One region of the Bacillus sp. Brlt_9 genome, then DNA from elsewhere that is predicted to be linked to it. Evidence: predicted binding sites of a transcription regulator. Region 1 holds the regulator's gene; the other holds the start of a gene.
What was found. The regulator Rex, encoded in region 1, represses fermentation and respiration genes when NADH is low (regulators of the CRP and FNR family bind a similar motif). The targets are predictions, from matches to a motif close to TTGTGAAATATTTCACAA.
Positions count from the first base shown of each region.

Region 1 (5,341 bases):
TACCCTCTTGTGGTTTTTCTTTTGCAGTGTCTGGCAATACAATACCACTTGCTGTTTTTTCTTCTGCTTGAACAAGCTCAATTACAACGCGATCACCTAATGGCTTTAGCATGAACAATAACCTCCTCATTTTGTTATGTAAATTTTATTTATTAGCACTCAAGTCACCCGAGTGCTAACACACTTATAATAATAAATAATCTCAATTTCTTTTGCAAGTAAAAAAATCATAATTTTTTCGCAAATTCAGCTATACACTTTTCTATATAGAGTCTATCTTCTTCTACCTTTACCATATGAATCGTTGTTTCCACTACTCGTATGTTACAATATGAAAGGACACCCTAAGTTGTTTTCGCTACACACACAACTTTCTCCTGTCTTCTATTATAATTTCAAATAAGGATTTACGAAAAAAACATAATTTACGTGAGGTTTATATCGTAGGTAGCATATGTACATGTTATCCTACCTTATCTCATACACTAGAGTTAGAAAGGATGGTTAAACCATTTGAAAAAACAATATTGGTGGGTTATCGTTACATACATTTTAATGCAGTTATCATCCATTGCTGGATTACCGCTTCTCCTGAAAACTGGACTTTATGATAACAGGGGATTTACTAGGGAGGAGAAATTCCAACTCATAACTGGCCACTGGGCAATCATTAGCTTCTTTATTGCATTATGTATCGTACTTTGGTTACTTAGAACAGATATTCGTGACAGACGTTTAGATACAATGCGCTCTTCGGTTCCAGCTACGATCGGTTGGATTTTTATCGGGTTCTTCTTAGCATTTTTCTCGCAAAGTATTGCCGGTATGATAGAAATGCGTTTATTAGGAATTAAACCTGGATCTGAAAATACAGCAAGACTTATGGATATCGCAAGAACGACACCTTGGTTCCTTATTGTTATATCTATAATAGGACCTATTTTGGAAGAAATCGTATTTAGAAAAATTTTATTTGGTACACTTTATAAGAAGTTCAACTTCTTTATTGCTGCTATTATTAGTTCTCTCGTATTCGCAGCAATTCATTTTGATTTCACTCACTTATTGGTATACACTTCTATGGGACTCGTATTCGCCTTTTTATATGTAAAAACGAAGCGTATTATCGTCCCTATCGCAGCTCATGTTGCAATGAATACATTAGTTGCAGTTGCTCAAGTTTTAATGAGCAATGAACAAATTCAAGAAATGATTAAAGAAGCTGAAAAAATGCAAGGCTTTATCGGAGGATTTTTATGAGAAACTCACCATTGTTCATGGCTGCATTGTACTTCCTTCTAGGATGTATCTTTACCCGCTTCGCCATTACAAACGTAACAGATACAATTTGGAATATGTGGACAATACTATTTGCAGTTATGGCAACAATTGATTTTAATTTGGCACTTCGCCTTATCTTAGTTAAATTCACAAAGAAAAAACAATAATAAAACGCAGAGGAAGCGACCTCTGCGTTTTATTGTGGATAATTCTTCAAAAAGTAAACAAGTGTTTGTAACTCTACTGCTAAATCAATATGATGAATTCTTATATTGTCTGACACATTTAAGCGTGCTGGTGTGAAATTTAAAATACCATGCACACTAGTTTCAGCTAATCTATCTGCTACAGATTGTGCTACTGTAGCTGGTACTGTTAATATTGCCACTTGTATATCAGTTGATAGACGTTCTTCTAATTCATCTAAATGATATACAGGAATACCCCCGATTTCTGTTCCAACTTTCTCTTCACTAACGTCAAACGCCATTTCAATTTTTGTATTATTGTTTTTCGTGAAATTATAATGTAAGAAAGCGGTCCCTAAATTACCTACTCCAATAAGTGCTACACGTGTTATATCATCTTGGTCGAGTGTTTCACGGAAAAATGATAATAAATAATTTACGTTATATCCATATCCTTTTTTCCCTAACGCTCCAAAGTATGAGAAATCTCTTCGAATCGTTGCGGAATCAACTTTTACCGCTTCACTTAATTCGGCTGATGAAACACGTTGCTTACCAGATAGAGATAAATTTTGGATAAATCGATAGTATAGAGGCAATCTCTTAGCAGTGGCTTGTGGAATTTTCTGCTGATCCATATAACCTCTCCTCTCTTCCTATCTTTATTCATATGCTTTAATCAAATACAGAAGTTTAGCACTTATTAAATTCCTTGTATAATAGAAAGAAGAAGTATTCTCTCTGTATTTTAAACTATACACTATTTTTAGTATGATTGAGAAATATAAACATGGCAAAGTTAAGAAATTATTTGAGGTGAAAACATTGATTTTATTACAAGTAAACGCGCTTTCGAAATTATACGGTGCAGAAACGATTCTTGCAAACATAAAATTGGAAGTTCAAACGAAAGATCGTATCGCATTAGTCGGACGAAATGGAGCCGGAAAATCTACATTATTAAAAATAATAGCTGGTGAGTTATCTCATGATGGTGGCGAAATTATAAAACCGAAAGATGTCTCAATCGGATATTTAGCTCAAAATACCGGGTTAGAAACGTCTTTAACAATTTGGGATGAAATGTTAACCGTCTTTACACACTTGCAGCAAATGGAGACAAAACTTCGAAGGCTAGAGCAAGAGATGGGAAAAGAAGAAAACTTTTCAAACGAGGCTATATATGAACGATTATTAGCTGACTATGACCAATTACAATTAGATTATAAAGATCAAGGTGGCTATCAGTACGAAGCAGATATCCGTTCGATTTTAAGTGGTCTTGGCTTCCCAGTTGAAACGCACCAGACGACAATTTCCACATTAAGTGGTGGACAAAAAACACGATTAGCTCTCGGTAAATTATTATTAACGAAACCAGACTTACTTATTTTGGACGAGCCTACAAACCATTTAGATATCGAAACATTAACATGGCTTGAACAATATTTACAAGGCTATCCTGGCGCAATACTAATCGTTTCCCATGACCGTTATTTCTTAGATAAACTCGTTACACAAGTATATGAAATTTCGAATAAAGAAAGCAGACGATTTGTTGGTAACTACAGTAAATATTTAGATTTAAAATCAGCACTATACGAGCAAGAAATGAAACGTTATGAAAAACAACAAGATGAAATCGCTAAGCTTGAGGACTTCGTTCAAAAAAATATAGCTCGTGCATCTACAACAAAACGTGCGCAAAGCCGTCGTAAACAATTAGACCGTATGGAACTATTAACAAGACCATTAGGTGACTCTAAGTCGGCTTCCTTCCATTTCGATATCGAAAAACAAAGTGGAAATGATGTTTTACAAGTAAAGGATGCAACTATTGGCTATGATAAGGATCCGATTATTGAACATGTAACAATGCGCTTAACTCGTGGGGATAGTGTTGCTTTAGTTGGTCCAAATGGAATTGGGAAATCCACATTGTTGAAATCCATTGTGAATAAGTTACCACTATTACATGGTGATGTTTCTTTCGGATCCAATGTATCTATTGGTTATTATGATCAGGAACAAGCTAACTTAACATCTTCTAAGCGAGTTTTAAATGAATTATGGGATGAATATCCATTGCAGCCTGAAAAAGAAATTCGCACAATACTAGGTAATTTCTTATTCACAGGAGACGATGTACTAAAACCAGTATCTTCTCTTAGTGGTGGACAAAAGGCTCGGTTAGCTCTTGCAAAACTTATGATGCAAAAATCGAATTTATTAATTCTCGATGAGCCTACGAACCACCTTGATTTAAATAGTAAAGAAATCTTGGAGAATGCTTTAATTGATTATCCGGGTACTCTTTTATTTGTCTCACATGACCGCTACTTTATTAATCGTGTAACGACGACCGTTGTTGAGTTATCAACAGAAGGTGCGCAGGAATATTTAGGTGACTACGATTACTACGTTGAAAAGAAAAATGAGATGATTGAACGTGCTGAATTTGAACAACAAGAACAGCAAGAAAATCAGGCACCTGTTCAAAAAACTGTAGCTCCAGAAAAATTAAATTATCTTGAAGAAAAAGAGCGCAAAAAGTTAGAGCGTCAACGTACTCGAAAAATCGAGGAACTAGAACAAAATATTGTACAATTTGAAGAAGAAATTGCTACGTTAGAAGATCAACTTTGCTTACCAGAAATATATGCAGATTATGAAAAGGCTAGTGAAATTACAACGAAAAAGCAAACACTACAAGAGCAACTTGATGCTTGTATGGCAGAATGGGAAGAATTGCATTTATAGGAGTATGAATAAGAAGGATGTCTCATCAGTCGGGATTTTTGACGATGGGACATTCTTTTTATCTTCTAGCTGTGTTAAACCTCTATTGCATAAACAATTCGACACGAGATACCGATTTACCGACAAGGTTTGACAACATTAGCCCCTCTTATAATAAGAGCATATTCCAAAATGTTTTTTAGAGATATCTTCTTCGTTTTTATTTCCCGAAAAAGGATAGATTTAAAGGTCAGACTTCGCCTGTTTTATCCACAAGTTTATACACATATCCACCTTTATAAAATAAACCTCAAAATAACTTTTCCACATTATCCACAATTAATCAAAAAGTTATCAACATTTTATATACACAATAAAACCCACATTATCAACAGATAATATGGATTTTATCCACAAGCTGTGGTTAATTTTGTGTATAACTATGCTTCAATATCTAATCCTGGATTCGCATTTAAAGCTAATGTAGCGCGTTTTCCTTGTTCATATGCAATTGTACCTGCCGCTGCAATCATTGCTGCATTATCTGTGCATAAAGATAAAGGAGGAATAATTAGCTCCATATTTTCTTTTTGTGCAAATTCTGCTTCTAAACGCGCACGAAGCCCTTTATTTGCAGCCACTCCACCAGCAAGAAGCACTTGCTTTACGTTATAAGCATCCGCTGCACGAGAAGCTTTCGTTACTAATACGTCAATTACACTCTCTTGGAAACTTGCTGCTAAATCTTCCGGTGCAATTTCTATTCCACGCTGTTTTGCGTTATGCACAGTGTTGATAACTGCTGATTTCAATCCACTGAAACTGAAATCATACGAATCCGGTTCTAGCCATGCACGAGGCAAATCGATTGTCGGTTCTCCTTCATGTGCAAGGCGATCAATATGAGGACCACCTGGATATGGCATAGATAACGTACGAGCTACTTTATCATACGCCTCTCCTGCTGCATCATCTCTCGTTTCACCAATTACTTCAAATGAACCATGTTCTTTCATATAAACAAGCTCTGTATGTCCACCAGATACAACAAGTGATAGCAGTGGGAATTGAACTTCTTTTACTAAACGGTTCGCATAAATATGGCCAGCGATATGATGTACACCAACTAGAGG
Region 1 is NZ_JAYJLO010000023.1:10,109-15,449, forward strand. It holds gene groES (co-chaperone GroES) at 1-112, opposite strand, end outside; gene VF726_RS31140 (CPBP family intramembrane glutamic endopeptidase) at 514-1,260, shown strand; gene VF726_RS31145 (YdiK family protein) at 1,257-1,448, shown strand; gene VF726_RS31150 (redox-sensing transcriptional repressor Rex) at 1,478-2,107, opposite strand; gene VF726_RS31155 (ABC-F family ATP-binding cassette domain-containing protein) at 2,295-4,229, shown strand; gene tsaD (tRNA (adenosine(37)-N6)-threonylcarbamoyltransferase complex transferase subunit TsaD) at 4,649-5,341, opposite strand, start outside.

Region 2 (5,341 bases), on a different contig from region 1:
ATCTAATACAGCATCTCGTTCTAACGGTTCAGTTGGCGGTGAAGTAACGAAACGACTTGTTGCTTTAGCTCAACAACAATTACGTGGATAATACTATAACATATGGCTTAGAGGCAGATATTCTCTGCCTCTTTCTATTTTTAACATACCTAATCGTGCTTTTTCACATACTAGTAAGAGCAAACTGAAAGGAACGATATATAACATGAAACGGATTAACATTAGCATGAGTCCTCCCCGCGTTCTTACTTTATCTTTCATTATGTTATCCATTGTGGGCACATGCTTATTAAAGCTACCAATTGCTACAACAACGTCTATTTCATGGCTCGATGCTTTATTTACAACCGTTTCTGCTTGTACGGTTACAGGGCTCGGTGTTGTGGACACTGGGAAAGTATTTACCTTATTCGGCCAATGTGTCATTTTAACGCTTATACAAGTGGGCGGACTTGGCATTATGAGCTTTGCCGTTTTAATTGCGATTATGCTCGGCAGAAAAATCGGTCTTCAAAACCGAATTTTACTACAACAAGCGTTAAATCAAACAAATATTGGAGGCGTCATTCGTCTTGCCAAAGCATTATTTTTATTCTCTTTTACAGTCGAATGTATCGCTACTTTGTTTCTCTCTTTTGAATGGGTACCAAAATACGGGATTGCTAAAGGGCTATATTATAGCTTTTTCCATTCAATTTCAGCCTTTAACAATGCTGGTTTTTCTGTGTGGAGCGATAATTTAATGTCGCATTCTCATAGCATTCTTGTCAATCTTGTTATTTCCTCTCTCATCATTTTAGGCGGGATTGGTTTTACAGTAATCGTAGATATAAAAAGAAAGAAAAACTTTAAAAACCTTACTTTACATTCAAAACTTATGCTTTCTTCTACTCTAATCGTCAATATTATTGCTACCGTGTTTATTTTTATATTCGAGTTCCATAACTCCCTTTCTATGAGAGGGTTTACTCCCTTTGAAGAAGGAATGGCCGCTTATTTCCAGGCCGTTTCAACGCGAACTGCCGGGTTTAATACGGTTGATATTTCCGCATTATCCAAACCTTCCCTACTATTAATGATGCTCCTTATGTTTATTGGTGCCGGTAGTGCTTCAACTGGTGGTGGAATTAAGTTAACGACATTTTTAATTATGTTTTTTGGCGTATTTAAATTTTTACAAGAACAAGATGATATTGTCGTATTTAAAAAATCTATTAAAGATACTCTCATTGTCAAATCATTAACCATTACTATTATTTCCATTTCATTTATCTTTTTTGCTATTTTAATTTTGAGTATTACTGAGCGTGTTCCTTTATTGATGAGTGCTTTCGAAGTATTTTCAGCATTTGGTACTGTTGGTCTCAGTATGAATTTAACTCCCCACTTAACTATGATCGGAAAAGCTATTATTATCTTTATGATGTTTTTTGGGAAGATGGGACCTTTAACACTTGCTTTTTCATTTGCACGTAAAAAGAACCGGAAAATAAAATATCCGAATGAAGATATTTTAACTGGTTGACAACCGTATAAATTATCCATATAATGAGAATACAATAGCATATCTCCAAAGGGGAGTAGCGTCCAAGAATACTTCTTGGAAACAAAGTCGTCATTACGTAGAACTTAGTTCTTCCGGCTTTGTTGGCATTTTCATTACATATGTCTAGCAAGACCTTTGCCTATTAACGGCAGAGGTCTTTTTTGTATTCATTACCAAATTCTTCCAAAGTTAATAGGCAGGAGTATGGGGAAACTAAATAGTGGGGAAATTCTTCACTTATTTAGTACTTATAGAAATGAGAGGAGAATGTACATGGATGTATCATTATTATTGGAGTATGGTTGGGTATTACTCATCCTAATTGCACTAGAGGGGATTTTAGCAGCTGATAACGCTCTTGTTCTTGCAATTATGGTAAAACATTTACCAGAAGAAAAACGTAAGAAAGCACTATTTTACGGATTAGCGGGGGCATTTGTTTTCCGTTTCGGATCGTTATTTATGATTTCTTTCTTAGTCGACGTATGGCAAGTGCAAGCAATCGGTGCCCTTTATCTTATGTTTATCGCTGGTAATCACTTATTTAAAACGTATGTTAAAAAGAATACGGATGAAGAAACAGAAGAAAAAGAAGCAAAGAAAAAACAAGAGAATTTTTGGTGGACTGTATTTAAAGTTGAGGTTGCTGATATCGCCTTCGCAGTTGATTCTATTTTAGCTGCTGTTGCATTAGCAATGACTTTACCAAAAACAGGCTTAGGTACAATTGGTAGTCTTGATACTGGGCAATTCGTTGTAATCTTTGTAGGTGGACTTATCGGATTAATAATTATGCGATTTGCAGCAACTGCTTTCGTACAAATCTTAAAACGTAAACCAGGACTTGAAACTGCAGCATTCTTAATCGTAGGTTGGGTTGGTGTGAAATTAGCAGTTTATACATTAGCACACCCTGCATTAAATGTAATTCCACATTCATTCCCAGAATCTACACCATGGAAGCTTACATTCTGGATTGTATTAGTCGGAATCGCAGTTGGCGGTTGGTTCTTCTCGAAAGAAGTAGAAGTAAAAGTAGAAAAGAATTTAGACGAAAAAGCGCTGTAATTACAGCGCTTTTTCTTTTTCCTTTCTCCCTCTCAATGTCCAGAAAAATTTCTATTATACTATCTTTTGTAAACGTTTTCTTAATGTATGTATGTCCTTTTTGTGAAACATTGCACAAACTTATTGAAACTATGACCGAATCCATGTACTTTATTCATATAAGGAGTATTTATAGATGATGTATTAAAGGAGCGTATTACTCATGCTAGAACAAGGATTAGATTATGTTGTCAAACTGGCTAAGAGCAAAAAACAAATGCTAGATACAAACCCGATGCAATATTTCATTCGTGCCGCACTTGCGGGTATTTATATCGGTTTTATTATTGTACTATGTTTTAAATTAGGTAACTTTTTTCACATTGCAGATTCACCAGCAACTTATTTAGCGGCTTCTATGTTTTTCGGAATTGCCCTTGTCCTTATTATATATGGCGGTGCTGAATTGTTTACTGGAAACACAATGTACTTCACTGTAGCAACTTTAAGAAAAGAAACAACGATTTCTGATACACTTCGTAACTGGGTCGCTTGTTATGCAGGGAATTTAGCTGGCGCTTTATTCTTTGCCTTACTATTTTATGCAACTGGAATTTTCGAAGCAATTGATCACGGGCATTTCATGAATAAAGTAGTAGAAGGAAAAATGAATACACCTACAATGCAATTATTCTTTAAAGCAATTTTATGTAACTGGCTTGTATGTCTTGCTTGTTTCTTACCTTCTCAAGTGAAAGGTGATACAGCAAAAATTATGATGATGATGCTACTTGTTTTCACATTCTTCTTATCTGGTTACGAGCATAGCATTGCAAACTTATCACTGTTTGCCTTATCTTTAGTTTCACCGCATCCGGAGACAATTTCTTTTGCAGGTGCTATTCATAACTTAATTCCTGTTACAATCGGTAACATTATTGGCGGTTCCGTATTTGTCGGTATGGTTTATCATTACTTAACAAAGAAAGCACCTACTGTTGAACAGGAAGAAACTGAATTAGCAGCAGTTCAAACAGAGGAAATCATTCCTTTACAAGCCCATATGAAACATTAAAAACTCCAAAGTTTTACTTTGGAGTTTTTAGCTCCCCACATATTTAACAATAAGGTGAGGATTAATTTCCCCTTCTTCCTTTCCCTTATTAATCCTCTGTTTCATCTTGTGCATACCGCTGACATCATTCGTATGAAAGTGCATTTCATTTACATATAAACCCTCTTTACAAAAAGCATCTACAAAATCTAACCCGCTTTTTTCTCCCCATCCCATGTTAAAATCAAGGGAAAGAATATTCACATTATAATCCCGAACTATTTGCAAAGCACGTTCTACTGTAGTTACGAGCACATACCCGTATGGACAACTTCTTTGATCATCCATATATAGATTCATGTTCTATCCCCTCTCTATTTTGCATACGTGATCAACATGTAACATATTGCCCCAAGGCTAATAAAAGGACCAAACGGAATTTGAGTCCTCATTTTCACACGCTTTAATACGAGACCAACTCCAAAGAAACAAAGACTAAGGCAAGAGGCTAAAAATAAAATCATAAAAACCCCTTTCAGTCCCACTATAAATCCAAGTAGCGAAAGTAATTTTACATCACCTCCCCCAAGCCCTTCTGGATATATCTTTTGCATGCAATATAACAAAATGAATATAACGCCACTACCAACTATACTATCTGGCCAAGTGACTAACGGTACAAAAATACATTCTAAAATGAGTAAACAGGCAAACCAAGCTAAAATACGATTTGGGATTAACATATATATGTAATCTGTAACTGAAATAATAAGAAGTAATGAAAAAAGCGATAAAATGATAATAAGCTCTCTTTCCACCCCGATCATATATACCGTAAGAAAAAATATCATTCCGGTTATAAGTTCAAATACTACGTACAAAATTGAAATTTCATTCTTACAATTCGTACAACGTCCCCCTTGTATACAAAAAGAAATAATTGGAATCAATTCTTTTGGCTTTAGCACATACTTACAATAATGACAATGTGAACGAGGGACAATGATAGACTCCCCTAGTGGAACTCTCATCGCAATCACCATAAAAAAGGAACCAAACACCATCCCCACTAACAATGCATATACATAAGTGAACATCCCTTCCTCTCCTTTCCAGAAGAACATAGCAAAAAAAGGAGAGAACTTCTACTTCATATTATCTCTATTCTATTAAAAAAGCAGGCCATTTTCTGGCCTGCTTTCCCCTCTTTTATACGATGAAATATACTGCTTTTAATGGTCCATGTACGCCGACAACAAGATTCATTTCAATATCTGCCGAGTTACTAGGTCCTGTAATAAAGTTAATACAAGATGCCACTTCCTCACCATTTTCTACACGTGAGTTCATATCCTCAACTGCTTGTGTAATACGAGGCACAAGTGTTTCACGTGGAATAATAGCAAAGTATACAGTCGGTAAAAAGTGTAAAGAACGACCTTGGCCTTTATGACTTTGTACAACGATCGTACCAGATTCAGCTAAAGTATAATCACTAAAGGCAATTCCAATATTCGCTCTTTCTGCGATACGCATATTCTCTTCTTTTTTCTCAGGATCCCATACATTTACTTCAACATTTTGCTTTGGAAGCTCTTCTTTAAATAAAGAAGTCAATCCATAAGAATCAAAACGTTCATCTGCCGATAACATAATAGGTCCCCCGCCGTTTTCCACGATTACTTTTTGAATAT
Region 2 is NZ_JAYJLO010000001.1:184,484-189,824, reverse strand. It holds gene VF726_RS01000 (alpha/beta-type small acid-soluble spore protein) at 1-91, shown strand, start outside; gene VF726_RS00995 (TrkH family potassium uptake protein) at 206-1,525, shown strand; yybP-ykoY riboswitch at 1,564-1,729, shown strand; gene VF726_RS00990 (TerC family protein) at 1,820-2,614, shown strand; gene VF726_RS00985 (formate/nitrite transporter family protein) at 2,817-3,668, shown strand; gene VF726_RS00980 (cyclic-phosphate processing receiver domain-containing protein) at 3,696-4,007, opposite strand; gene VF726_RS00975 (prepilin peptidase) at 4,022-4,744, opposite strand; gene VF726_RS00970 (LutC/YkgG family protein) at 4,857-5,341, opposite strand, start outside.
Region 2: a site for Rex is predicted at 2,715-2,732, ahead of VF726_RS00985 (formate/nitrite transporter family protein). Genes of this name have one in related genera too.